3 regions of the Streptomyces sp. NBC_01622 genome follow, and region 3 is predicted to be linked to each of the others. Evidence: riboswitches for the same ligand, from Rfam matches in the RefSeq annotation. Region 3 holds a riboswitch; each other region holds the start of a gene.
The links. Region 3 has a riboswitch for thiamine pyrophosphate ahead of thiO (glycine oxidase ThiO). Riboswitches for the same ligand answer to the same signal wherever they lie in the genome.
Positions count from the first base shown of each region.

Region 1: it holds a riboswitch for thiamine pyrophosphate, as region 3 does, so the genes downstream of both, thiC (phosphomethylpyrimidine synthase ThiC) here and thiO (glycine oxidase ThiO) in region 3, are expected to answer to the same signal.
Region 2: it holds a riboswitch for thiamine pyrophosphate, as region 3 does, so the genes downstream of both, OH768_RS15465 (thiamine ABC transporter substrate binding subunit) here and thiO (glycine oxidase ThiO) in region 3, are expected to answer to the same signal.

Region 1 covers NZ_CP109293.1:5,731,586-5,735,790, forward strand. The annotation lists gene OH768_RS26285 (serine hydrolase domain-containing protein) at 1-234, shown strand, start outside; gene thiC (phosphomethylpyrimidine synthase ThiC) at 261-2,099, opposite strand; TPP riboswitch at 2,092-2,281, opposite strand; gene OH768_RS26295 (YibE/F family protein) at 2,353-3,855, shown strand; gene OH768_RS26300 (SsgA family sporulation/cell division regulator) at 4,046-4,205, opposite strand, start outside.
Region 2 covers NZ_CP109293.1:3,492,884-3,497,088, reverse strand. The annotation lists gene OH768_RS15475 (SRPBCC family protein) at 56-502, shown strand; gene rlmN (23S rRNA (adenine(2503)-C(2))-methyltransferase RlmN) at 566-1,672, shown strand; TPP riboswitch at 1,694-1,800, shown strand; gene OH768_RS15465 (thiamine ABC transporter substrate binding subunit) at 1,797-2,873, shown strand; gene OH768_RS15460 (ABC transporter permease) at 2,921-4,205, shown strand, end outside.
Region 3 covers NZ_CP109293.1:8,264,870-8,269,074, reverse strand. The annotation lists gene OH768_RS38280 (NAD(P)/FAD-dependent oxidoreductase) at 35-1,264, opposite strand; gene OH768_RS38275 (hypothetical protein) at 1,297-1,551, opposite strand; TPP riboswitch at 1,604-1,715, shown strand; gene thiO (glycine oxidase ThiO) at 1,713-2,885, shown strand; gene thiS (sulfur carrier protein ThiS) at 2,882-3,082, shown strand; gene OH768_RS38260 (thiazole synthase) at 3,086-3,880, shown strand; gene pknB (Stk1 family PASTA domain-containing Ser/Thr kinase) at 3,985-4,205, shown strand, end outside.

The DNA.
Region 1 (4,205 bases), 2.5 Mb from region 3:
CTCGGCCTGCGAAAGATCCCGCTCTCCTGCGGCGGTTTCTACTACACCCACGAGGGCGACGGTGCGGGCGTCAACACCCGTCCCGCGGTGAGCGCCGACGGCAGGCGCGCGGTGACCGTCTCCATCACGACCACCACCGCGCCGCCGGACCTCGCCGCCCTCAACCGCGCGACAGGCACGCTGGTCGACCACACCCTGTGCGACAAGCCTGCCAAGGGCTCACCGAAGAGCTAGGCCGTGTCCGACCCAGCCGGTCGTCGTCAGTCGGCGATCGGCAGGTACACCCGGTTGCCCGCCGCCGCGAACTCCTTCGACTTCCGCGCCATGCCCTCCTCGACCTCCGCCTTGGTACCGCCGTGTTCGCGGCGGATGTCCTGGGAGATCTTCATCGAGCAGAACTTCGGCCCGCACATCGAGCAGAAGTGCGCCGTTTTGGCCGGCTCCGCCGGCAGTGTCTCGTCGTGGAACTCCCGAGCCGTGACCGGATCGAGGGCCAGGTTGAACTGGTCCTCCCAGCGGAACTCGAAGCGGGCGTCGGACAGCGCGTCGTCCCACTCCTGTGCACCTGGGTGCCCCTTGGCGAGGTCGGCTGCGTGGGCGGCGATCTTGTAGGTGATGACGCCGGTCTTGACGTCGTCACGGTTGGGCAGGCCCAAGTGCTCCTTGGGCGTGACATAGCAGAGCATGGCCGTGCCCCACCAGGCGATCATCGCGGCACCGATGCCGGAAGTGATGTGGTCGTACGCAGGCGCGACGTCCGTCGTCAGCGGGCCGAGCGTATAGAACGGAGCTTCATCACAGATCTCCTGCTGAAGGTCGATGTTCTCCTTGATCTTGTGCATCGGGACATGTCCCGGGCCCTCGATCATGGTCTGTACGTTGAAACGCTTCGCGATCGTGTTGAGTTCCCCGAGAGTCCTCAACTCGGCGAACTGCGCCTCGTCGTTGGCGTCCGCGATCGATCCGGGGCGCAGACCGTCGCCCAGCGAGTAGGTGACGTCGTAGGCGGCGAGGATCTCGCAGAGCTCCTCGAAGTTCTCGTAGAGGAACGATTCCTTGTGGTGCGCCAGGCACCAGGCCGCCATGATCGAGCCGCCGCGCGAGACGATGCCGGTCTTGCGGTTCGCCGTCAGCGGTACGAACGGCAGCCGCACGCCCGCGTGGACGGTCATGTAGTCCACGCCCTGTTCGGCCTGTTCGACGACCGTGTCCTTGTAGATCTCCCAGGTCAGCTCCTCGGCACGGCCGTCGACCTTTTCGAGCGCCTGGTAGAGCGGCACGGTGCCGATGGGGACGGGGGAGTTGCGCAGCACCCACTCGCGGGTGGTGTGGATGTTGCGGCCGGTGGACAGGTCCATGACCGTGTCGGCGCCCCAGCGGGTCGCCCAGGTCATCTTCTCGACCTCCTCCTCGATGGAGGAAGTGACCGCGGAATTGCCGATGTTGGCGTTGACCTTCACCAGGAACCGCTTGCCGATGATCATCGGCTCGATCTCCGGGTGGTTGACGTTGGCCGGCAGCACCGCACGCCCCGCCGCGATCTCCTCCCGGACCACCTCGGGCGAGACCTTCTCCCGTACGGCCACGAACTCCATCTCGGGCGTGATCTCGCCCCGTCGCGCGTAGGCGAGTTGAGTCACCGCCGTACCCTCACGTCCACGGCGCGGTTGCCGGGGGCGGCCCGGGAACACCGCGTCGAGGTTACGGAGTCCACCGCGCGGTGACGTGTGCTTGATTCCGTCGTCCTCGGGGCGGACGGGACGGCCCGCGTACTCCTCGGTGTCGCCCCGGGCGATGATCCAGTTCTCCCGCAGCGGCGCCAGTCCCCTGCGGACGTCGGTGTCGACGAGCGGATCGGTGTACGGGCCTGAGGTGTCGTACAGCGTCACGGACTGCCCGTTGGTGAGGTGTACCTGACGGACCGGCACCCGCAGATCGGGGCGCGAGCCCTCGACATACCCCTTGTGCCAGCCGGCGGACTTCCCGGCCGCAGAGGACTCCTCGACCCCCGTCGGCTGCCCGGCCCGTGCGAACTCCTCGCCCGGAATGGGCTGTTCGTCCTGGCTGAAGGCAGGCGTGCGTACGTCCTTGTTGGTCATGAGACCTACTCCCTACGCCGGCATTACCCGGTAACAGGTTCGGCGGTCGACGCAGCGGCTTCCGTCAGCCGATGTTTCATGTGAAACATCACTCGATACAGGTGACGTTTCCCGTGAAACATCGCAGAGACGGAGGTCAGCGCCCTCTCAGCCCGGTGCTCCGAGCTCCCGCGTGTGCAAAGGTGCCTCCACGCTAGCGTCATATGTGGCGCGGTGAACAGTGGGCCTCCGGCGTTCTTGCGATGATCGGGCGGTGACCACGACGCAGCAGCCCCCGTACCCGCCGACCGGGCCGCCGCATGGCCATGACCACGGCCACGGTTCCGATGGCGACCATGGCTCCGGGTCCGGGGACGACGACAGCTCCGGCGGGGACGGCGGGCACGGTTCCGGCGCGGGTGGTGGACACGGTCACTCGCACAGTCACGGCCCGGCCGCCCCCGTCTCCCGTCACCTCCGGAAGGTCATCGCGGCGATCCTGATCCCGTTCACGGTCGCGGTCGTGGTCGGCATGGTGGTGCTGTGGCCCGGCGGCGCACCGTCGCACAAGCGCACCGGCGTCGGCTTCGACCGGCAGACGCAGCAGGCGACGGTCACCAAGGTCGTCAGCGTGAGCTGCGCCTCGGTGAACGCCTCGGGCGGGGGCGCGACCGGGGACACCTCCACGGCCGAGGGCTCCTCGGCACAGCAGGAGGCGGGCGGCACCTGCAAGAAGGCCACGGTCACGGTCAGCACCGGCAAGGACAAGGGCCGTACGTTCACGGAGATCGTGCAGCCCGACCAGTCACGGCAGTTGCATCAGGGCGAGAAGGTCGTGGTCGCGTACGAGCCCTCCGCGCCCAGGGATCTGCAGTACTCGGTCACCGATGTGAACCGTAAGTTCCCCATGGCGCTGCTCGCCGGCATCTTCGCGCTGGCCGTCGTGGTGGTGGGCCGGCTGCGCGGCGTCATGGCACTGATCGCGCTGGCCATCAGCTTCATGATCCTCAACTTCTTCATCCTGCCCGCAATCCTGCACGGCTCGAACCCGCTGATCGTGGCGGTGGTCGGATCGAGCGCCATCATGCTGATCGCCCTCTACATGTGCCACGGACTGTCGGCCCGTACGTCCGTGGCGGTGCTCGGCACGCTGATGTCGCTGGTCCTGATCGGCGTCCTGGGTTCGGTGTTCATCGGCTGGGCCGCGCTGACCGGCAACACGGACGACAACACGGGCCTGATCCACGGGCTGTATCCGTCGATCGACATGAGCGGCCTGCTGCTCGCCGGCGTCATCATCGGTTCGCTCGGTGTGCTCGACGATGTGACGGTCACGCAGACCTCGGCGGTCTGGGAACTGCACGAGGCCAACCCGTCGATGGGCTGGCGCGGGCTGTACCGCGCTGGTATCCGGATCGGCCGCGACCACATCGCGTCCGTGGTCAACACGCTCGTCCTCGCCTACGCGGGCGCCGCCCTGCCGTTGCTGCTGCTCTTCTCCATCGCGCAGAGCAGCGTGGGGTCGGTCGCCAACAGCGAGTTGGTCGCCGAGGAGATCGTACGCACGCTTGTGGGCTCGATCGGCCTGGTCGCCTCGGTACCGGTCACCACCGCGCTCGCGGCCCTGGTGGTCTCGGCGGACCGACCGGGACGCGAAACAGCTCCCGCGGGGGTTGCGGCGGCGGCCACGGCGGCGCCGGGTGCCGGGCCCGCGGCAGCGCCCGGTGCCAAGCCGGCGCCGGCGCGCGGCGGGAAGGGCCGACGCCGCAAGCACTGAGGACGGCGAGAACCGCCGCACGGAGCCACACAGAAGCGTTCCTGCGACTCCAGGGCTCCTCCCGGGCTTCCCGGACCGCACCCGGACCTCTCGGCCTCGCAGGCCTTTCAGGGCTCCACAGATGCCTCCAGGGGCCTCGGGCCCCGTGGTGAAGCGTTACGCCAACTCTCCCCGCCGCCGTAGCAACGCTTCAGCCGGCGCTCTGCTCCTCCGCCAGGATGCGGTCCAGTGCCTCGTCGAGGTGGGCGTCGAAATCCGCGAGCGCACCCTCCTGACCGAGCGGAACCAGCAGGTCGGTGCGGTCGAGGAACGCCACGAGCGGGGCCGCGCGGGTGCGGAACAGCGCCTGG
Region 2 (4,205 bases), 4.8 Mb from region 3:
GATTTCGGTATAAGCCCTCGCAAAAGGGGGACCGCCCTGAACGAAGGAGGGCGTCATGTCCGCCTTCCATGAAGAGTTCGACGTGGACTGCCGTCCGGAGGACGCCTGGGCGTACGTCATCGACCCGTCCCACCTCCCCGAGTGGCAGGAGAGCGCGGTGTCCGCCGAACAGCTCGACGACCGGCCCTTCGGCCTCGGCTCCCGGGTCCGCGTCACCCGGCACGTGGGTCGCCGCGACATGGCGATGACCATGGAGTGCACCGAGTTCCAGCCGCCGTACGCCTGGACCGTGCGCGGGATCGACGGCCCCATCAGGGGCAACTTCCGCGGCGAGATCTCACCCGTCGACGACGGACGCCGTACCCGGGTGACGATGGATCTCGACTTCGAGGGACACGGCATCGGCAAGGTCCTGCTGCCCTTCGTCGTGCGCCCCCAGATCCGACGCGAGATGCCCCACAACGAGAGGCTCCTGAGGGAACACCTGGAGCACATCGGCTGAACTCGGCTGAAGCGGATCACCGTAAACGGATCACGGTAAACGATCTGCGACACTGGTACAGCCATGCCTAAGCCCGGAGAACTCACATTCGTCGCCCCCCGCGGAGCCCAGAAGCCGCCGCGGCACCTTGCCGATCTCACGCCCGCCGAGCGCAAGGAAGCCGTCGCCGCGGTCGGGGAGAAGCCCTTTCGCGCCAAGCAGCTCTCGCAGCACTACTTCGCGCGCCTCGCGCACGACCCGGCGGAGTGGACCGACATCCCCGCCGGTTCGCGCGCCAAGCTGCAAGAGGCGCTGCTCCCTGAGCTGATGACGGTCGTACGGCATCTGTCGACCGACCAGGACACCACCCGCAAGACGCTGTGGCGGCTGTTCGACGGGACGCTCGTCGAGTCCGTGCTGATGCGGTACCCGGACCGGGTCACCATGTGCATCAGCTCGCAGGCGGGCTGCGGGATGAACTGCCCGTTCTGCGCGACCGGTCAGGCCGGCCTGGACCGCAATCTGTCCACCGGTGAGATCGTGCACCAGATCGTGGACGGCATGCGGGCGCTGCGCGACGGTGAGATCCCGGGCGGTCCCGCGCGGCTCTCCAACATCGTCTTCATGGGCATGGGCGAGCCCCTCGCCAACTACAAGCGGGTCGTCCAGTCCATCCGCGCCCTCACCGACCCCGAGCCGGACGGCCTCGGCCTCTCGCAGCGCGGGATCACCGTCTCTACGGTCGGACTGGTCCCGGCGATCCACCGGTTCTCCGACGAGGGCTTCAAGTGCCGGCTCGCGATCTCGCTGCACGCGCCGGACGACGACCTGCGCGACACCCTGGTTCCCGTGAACACCCGGTGGAAGGTGCGCGAGGTCCTCGACGCGGGCTGGGAGTACGCGGCGAAGTCGGGACGCCGGCTGTCCATCGAGTACGCGCTGATCCGGGACATCAACGACCAGGCGTGGCGCGGCGACCGGCTCGGCCGGCTCCTCAAGGGCAAGCCGGTGCACGTCAACCTGATCCCGCTGAACCCGACGCCGGGCTCCAAGTGGACGGCCTCCCGTCCCGAGGACGAGAAGGCGTTCGTCGAGGCCATCGCGGCCCATGGGGTGCCGGTCACCGTCCGGGACACCCGCGGCCAGGAGATCGACGGAGCGTGCGGCCAGCTCGCGGCCACCGAGAGGTAATCTCTGCCGTAAGTACATTTTCATATCCGACAGGGGAGCGCGCAGCGCTGAGAGTGCGGCAATCGGGCCGCAGACCCTCTGAACCTCGCCCAGGTCATTCTGGGTAGGAAGTTCGGTCATCACCGTGAACACCAAGAAGTACTGTGCTGTCCTCGTCGGCCTCGGCCTGGTCACGCTCTCCGCGTGCGGGTCGGGGTCGGACCAGGGCAGTGGCTCCGGCTCCAAGACCGTCACGCTCGTCAGCCACGACTCTTGGGCCGTATCCAAGAGCGTCCTCAAGGACTTCGAGAAGCAGTCCGGCTACACGGTCAAGGTCCTCAAGGACGGCGACGCGGGCCAGGCCGTCAACAAGGCGATCCTGACGAAGGACAACCCGCAGGGAGACGTCTTCTTCGGCGTCGACAACACCCTGCTCTCCCGCGCGCTCGACAACGGTCTCTTCCAGTCCTACGACGCGAAGGGCTCCGCCACCGTCAAGCCCGCGTACCGCGTCGACGAGACCAAGCATCGCGTCACGCCCATCGACACGGGCGACATCTGCGTCAACTACGACAAGGCGTACTTCAGCAAGCACAAGCTGACCCCGCCGACCTCCTTCGCGGACCTCGTCAAGCCCGAGTACAAGAACCTCCTCGTCACCGAGAACGCCGCCACCTCCTCACCCGGCCTCGGTTTCCTGCTGGGCAGCGCGGCGCAGTTCGGGGACGACAGCTGGCAGGCGTACTGGAAGAAGCTCAAGGCCAACGGCGTGAAGGTCGTCGACGGCTGGGAGCAGGCCTACGACCAGGAGTTCTCCGGTTCGGCCGGCGGGAAGAAGGCGGGCGGCGACCGGCCCCTCGTCGTCTCCTACGCCTCCTCGCCGCCCGCCGAAGTCATCTACGGCGACCCGAAGCCGACCACCGCGCCCACCGGGGTGTCGTACGGCACCTGCTTCCGGCAGACCGAGTACGCGGGACTGCTCAGCAACGCCAAGAACACCAAGGGCGGCAAGGCCTTCATCGACTTCCTGCTCACCAAGGAGTTCCAGGAGGACATGCCGCTCAACATGTTCGTCTACCCGGTGATCGAGGGCGCGACAGTGCCGGCCGAGTTCACGCAGTACGGTCCGCAGGCCAAGGACCCCGAGACCATGGCCCCCACGAAGATCGCCGCCGACCGGGACCAGTGGGTCAAGTCGTGGACCTCGCTCGTACTGAAGTAGTCCCGCGGAAGTCCTCCCGTAGAGGGAACGTGACGCGGCTCGGCCTCATGGTCCTGCCCGTCGCGTTCTTCGCGGTGTTCTTCGCCTACCCCGTCGCCGCGATCGTCGGGCGCGGTCTCAAGGTGGACGGCGCCTGGCAGTTGGGCCGGATCCGGGACGTGCTGGCCCAGTCCGACATCCGGCACGTGCTGTGGTTCACCACCTGGCAGGCGCTCGCCTCCACCGCGCTCACGCTGCTGATCGCGCTCCCCGGCGCGTATGTCTTCGCGCGCTTCGACTTCCCGGGAAGGCAGGTGCTGCGGGCCGTCGTGACGGTCCCCTTCGTGCTGCCGACGGTCGTCGTCGGTACGGCCTTCCTCGCGCTCGTCGGCCGGGGCGGACTCCTCGACGACCTGTGGGGCGTACGGCTGGACACCACCGTGTGGGCCATCCTGCTCGCGCACGTCTTCTTCAACTACGCGGTCGTCGTACGGACGGTGGGCGGCCTCTGGGCACAGCTCGACCCGCGTCAGGAGGAGGCCGCGCGGATGCTCGGCGCCTCCCGGCTCCGGGCCTGGCGGAAGGTGACGCTGCCCGCGCTCGCGCCCGCCGTGGCCGCCGCCGCGCTGATGGTCTTCCTCTTCACCTTCACCTCCTTCGGCGTGGTGCAGATCCTCGGCGGCCCGACCTTCTCGACCCTCGAAGTGGAGATCTACCGCCAGACTTCGGAAGTCTTCGACCTTTCCACGGCGGCCGTGCTGACGATCGTCCAGTTCGTCGCGGTCGGCGCGATCCTCGCCGTCCATGCCTGGACGGTACGGCGACGGGAGACGGCTCTACGACTCGTGGACCCGGCGGTGACCGCACGGCGCCCGCGCGGGGCCGGCCAGTGGTCCCTGCTCGCCGGGGTCCTCGTCTCCGTCCTGCTGCTGCTCGTGCTGCCGCTCGCCGTGCTGGTCCAACGGTCCCTGGACTCACCGGACTTCGGCTACTACCGGGCGCTGACCCACGACGACGGCGGCACCTTCCTGGTCCCGCCGATCGCCGCGATCGGCAACTCGCTGGAGTACGCCGTCGCCGCCACCGCGATGGCCGTGGTGATCGGGGGGCTCGCCGCAGCGGCCCTGACCCGGCGCGATGCCGGGCGGCTGGTGCGGGGCTTCGACGCGCTGCTGATGCTGCCGCTCGGGGTGTCGGCGGTGACCGTCGGCTTCGGGTTCCTGATCTCGCTCGACAAACCCCCGGTGGATCTGCGGAGTTCATGGATCCTGGTGCCGCTCGCACAGGCGCTGGTGGGCGTCCCCTTCGTCGTACGGACGATGCTGCCCGTGCTGCGGGCGGTGGACGGGCGGC
Region 3 (4,205 bases):
CGGAAGCCGGGCCGGTCCGACTCGGGGGGACGAACTAGGCGATAGCGGCCTTCATCGGGAGAGAAGGGTCCGCCAGCGGCCCGGGATTCATCGGCGTGCCCGACTCGATCAGGCGGCGGCCCTGGGCCAGGTCACGGGGGCGGCCGACCGCGAGAACGGCCACCAGGCGGTCCCCGCGCAGCCAGCAGAAGGTCCAGGCCGGGGTGGCCGGGTCGCCGCGCCACAGGGTCGTGTCGGCGGACGCGTGATGGCCGACGTACTGGACGAAGCGGCCGAACTGCTCGGACCAGAAGTACGGCACCGGGTCGTAGACCGCCGGGGTCTGGCCGACGATGTTCGCGGCGACCGTGCGCGGGCCCTGGAGGGCGTTGTCCCAGTGGTGGACGAGAAGGCGCTCGCCGTACCTTCCCGAAGGGAAGGAGGCGCAGTCGCCGACCGCGTACACGTCCGGCACCGAGGTGCGCAGCCGGTCGTCGGCCACGACCTCGCGGTGGGCGCCCAGCTCGATGCCGGAGTCCGCGAGCCAGCCGGTGGCGGGGCGGGCGCCGATCCCGACCACGACGGCTCCGGCGGGCAGCCGGGTGCCGTCGTCGAGGACCACCGCGCCGGGTTCGACGCGCTCCACGCGCGTGTGCGTGCGCAGCACGGCTCCGGCGTCCGCGTACCAGGCGGCCATCGGCGCGGCCACGTCGGCGGGCAGCGCGCCCGCGAGCGGCCGGTCGGCGGCTTCTACGACGGTCACCGCACAGCCCGCCTCGCGCGCGGCCGTGGCGAACTCGGCGCCGATCCAGCCCGCGCCGACGACCACGATGTCGTGCTGCCGCGCGAGCACCGGCCGCAGCCGCTCGGCGTCGTCCAGGGTGCGCAGCAGATGCACCCCGGGGATGCCGTCGGCGCCCGGCAGCCGGATCGGTTCGGCGCCGGTGGCGAGGACGAGGACGTCGTAGGGCACCGGGCCCTCGGCAGTGTCCAGTTCGTGGTCTCCGGGGCGCAGGCCCGACACCTCGCGCCCGAGCCGGAGTTCGATGCCGAGCGCCTCGAAGTCGACGTCGAAGGCGGAGCCCTCGGCCTTGCCGAGCAGGACGGCCTTGGACAGCGGGGGCCGGTCGTAGGGCTGATGGGGTTCGGCGCCGAGAAGGGTGACGGTGCCGGTGAAGCCCTGTTCGCGCAGGGCGACCGCGGTCTGCACCCCGGCCATGCCCGCGCCGACGACGACCACTCGCCGCCCTGCCCCCGCGCCCTGTCCCCGTGTCTGCTCGCTCATCCGATCACCATAGACACCTGCCAAATCGTCAGTCAGGGGGCGCGTTCAGTGACCTGTTCCACAACACTCGTCCCGCTCCCCGGCTGCGACTCCCACTCCCAGGTCTCGTCGAGACGGTCCCCCGCGCGCGTGCCGACGAGATGCCCGCGTACGACGTCGCCGCCCGCGTACTCGGCCCAGATCTCGCCGTCCTTCTCGTGGTAGGCGAACCGGGTGCGGGTGCCGACCTGACCCGGTGCCTGGTCCGCGACCGGGGCGAGGACGAGACCCTCGAGCGAGCGGACCATGGACGGAGGCTCCCTTACTGGGACATGGGGTACGGGCTAGGGTGGCCAACGTACAAGCACTCGCGGGAGTCCGGACGCACCGGGCTGAGAGGGAGGCTGGCGGCCTCCGACCGTACGAACCTGATCCGGGTCATGCCGGCGAAGGGAGGGGCTGGACGCCCATGCCTACACGTACGTCAGACGTCCTCGTCGTCGGGGGCGGGATCATCGGCCTGGTCACGGCCTGGCGGGCCGCGCAACGCGGGTTCGCCACCGCCGTCGTGGACCCCGACCCGGGCGGCGGGGCCGCGCAGGTGGCCGCCGGGATGCTGGCCGCCGTCACGGAACTGCACTACGGCGAACAGACGCTGCTCGCCCTCAACCTGGCCTCGGCGCAGCGCTACCCGGACTTCGCGGCCGAGCTGACCGACCTCACCGGCCTCGACCTCGGCTACCGGCGCTGCGGCACCCTGGCCGTCGCCCTGGACGCCGACGACCGCGCCCACCTCCGTGAACTGCACGCCCTGCAGCACCGGTCGGGCCTGGACTCCGAGTGGCTGTCCGGGCGCGACTGCCGGCGCCTGGAGCCGATGCTCGCACCGGGGGTGCGCGGGGGGCTCCGGGTCGACGGGGACCACCAGGTCGACCCGCGGCGGCTGGCGGGCGCCCTGGTGGCCGCGTGCGAGCGCGCCGGGGTCGCCTTCCACCGGACGTGGGCCGAGCGGCTCACGGTCGGGCAGGACCGCGCCACGGGGGTCGTCACGCGTGAGGGTGATGTGCTGGGCGCGGACCAGGTGGTGCTCGCGGGCGGCAGCCTCAGCGGGCGGCTTGCCGGGGTCCCAGGCGACGTCCTGCCGCCCGTACGGCCCGTGAAGGGGCAGGTGCTGCGGCTGACCGTGCCGGAGCGGTACGCGCCGTTCCTGAGCAGGACCGTGCGGGCCGTGGTGCGTGGCAGCCACGTCTATCTGGTGCCGCGCGAGAACGGCGAGCTGGTCGTCGGCGCGACCAGCGAGGAACTGGGCTGGGACACCACGGTGACCGCCGGCGGTGTCTACGAACTGCTGCGCGACGCCCACGAGTTGGTCCCCGGGATCACCGAACTGCCGCTCACCGAGACCCGGGCCGGACTGCGCCCGGGCTCCCCCGACAACGCGCCGCTGCTGGGCCCGACCGAACTGCCGGGACTGCTGCTGGCCACCGGGCACTACCGCAACGGCGTGCTGCTCACGCCGGTCACCGGCGACGCCCTCGCACACGCCCTGGCCACCGGCGAACTCCCGGACGAGGCACGCCCGTTCACCCCGAAGCGGTTCGCCCGCGCGGAACGCACGGCACTCGTGGAGCAGCCCGCATGAACGTCTCCGTCAACGGGGAGCCCCGGGTGATCGCGCCCGGCACGGCTCTCGACACCCTTGTGCGCACCCTGGCCCCGTCGCCCTCCGGGGTGGCCGCCGCCCTCAACGAAACCGTCGTCCCGCGCGCGGAGTGGCCCTCGACCTCCCTCTCCGAGGGGGACCGCGTCGAGGTCCTCACCGCCGTCCAAGGAGGCTGACCCATGGCCGACGACCCCTTCGTCCTCGGTGGTACGTCCTTCACGTCCCGGCTGATCATGGGCACCGGGGGCGCGCCCAGCCTCGACGTCCTGGAGCGCGCGCTGGTCGCCTCCGGGACGGAGCTCACGACGGTCGCGATGCGGCGCGTGAACGCTTCCGTGCACGGTTCGGTGCTGTCCGTCCTGGAGCGGCTCGGCATCCGGGTGCTGCCCAACACCGCGGGCTGCTTCACGGCGGGCGAGGCGGTGCTGACGGCCCGGCTCGCGCGGGAGGCGCTCGGGACGGCACTGGTCAAACTTGAGGTGATCGCGGACGAGCGCACCCTGCTGCCCGACCCGATCGAGCTGCTGGACGCCGCCGAGACCCTGGTCGACGACGGGTTCACGGTGCTGCCGTACACGAACGACGATCCCGTGCTGGCGCGGAAGCTGGAGGACGTCGGGTGTGCGGCGATCATGCCCCTGGGGTCGCCGATCGGTTCCGGGCTCGGTATCCGCAATCCGCACAACTTCCAGCTGATCACCGAGCACGCGCGCGTGCCGGTGATTCTGGACGCGGGGGCCGGTACGGCGTCCGACGCGGCGTTCGCGATGGAGCTGGGGTGCGCGGGTGTGATGCTTGCCTCGGCGGTGACGCGGGCGCAGGAGCCGGTGCTGATGGCGTCCGCGATGCGGAGCGCGGTGGAGGCGGGGCGGCTGGCGTTCCGGGCGGGGCGTATCCCCCGTAGGCACTTCGCCGAGGCGTCGTCTCCGACGACCGGCCTGGCCCGTCTGGACCCCGAACGTCCGGCGTTCTGAACTCCCGCTCCCCAGGGTGGGATCCGTCACAGCTCGGCTGCAGTACCGCCCCGAAACTGGCCGAAAAGGCGGTGCTGTCAGCCTCGGCTCGTACACTCACCTGCGTGGATACGACCCTTCATGACCCTCTCGTCGGGCAGTTGCTCGACGGCCGCTATCGCGTCGACGCGCGGATCGCCGTCGGCGGGATGGCCACGGTCTACCGGGCCGTGGACACCCGCCTGGACCGGGTCCTCGCGCTCAAGGTGATGCACCCGACGCTGGCGGCCGACGCCTCCTTCGTCGACCGGTTCATCCGCGAGGCCAAGTCGGTGGCGCGGCTGGC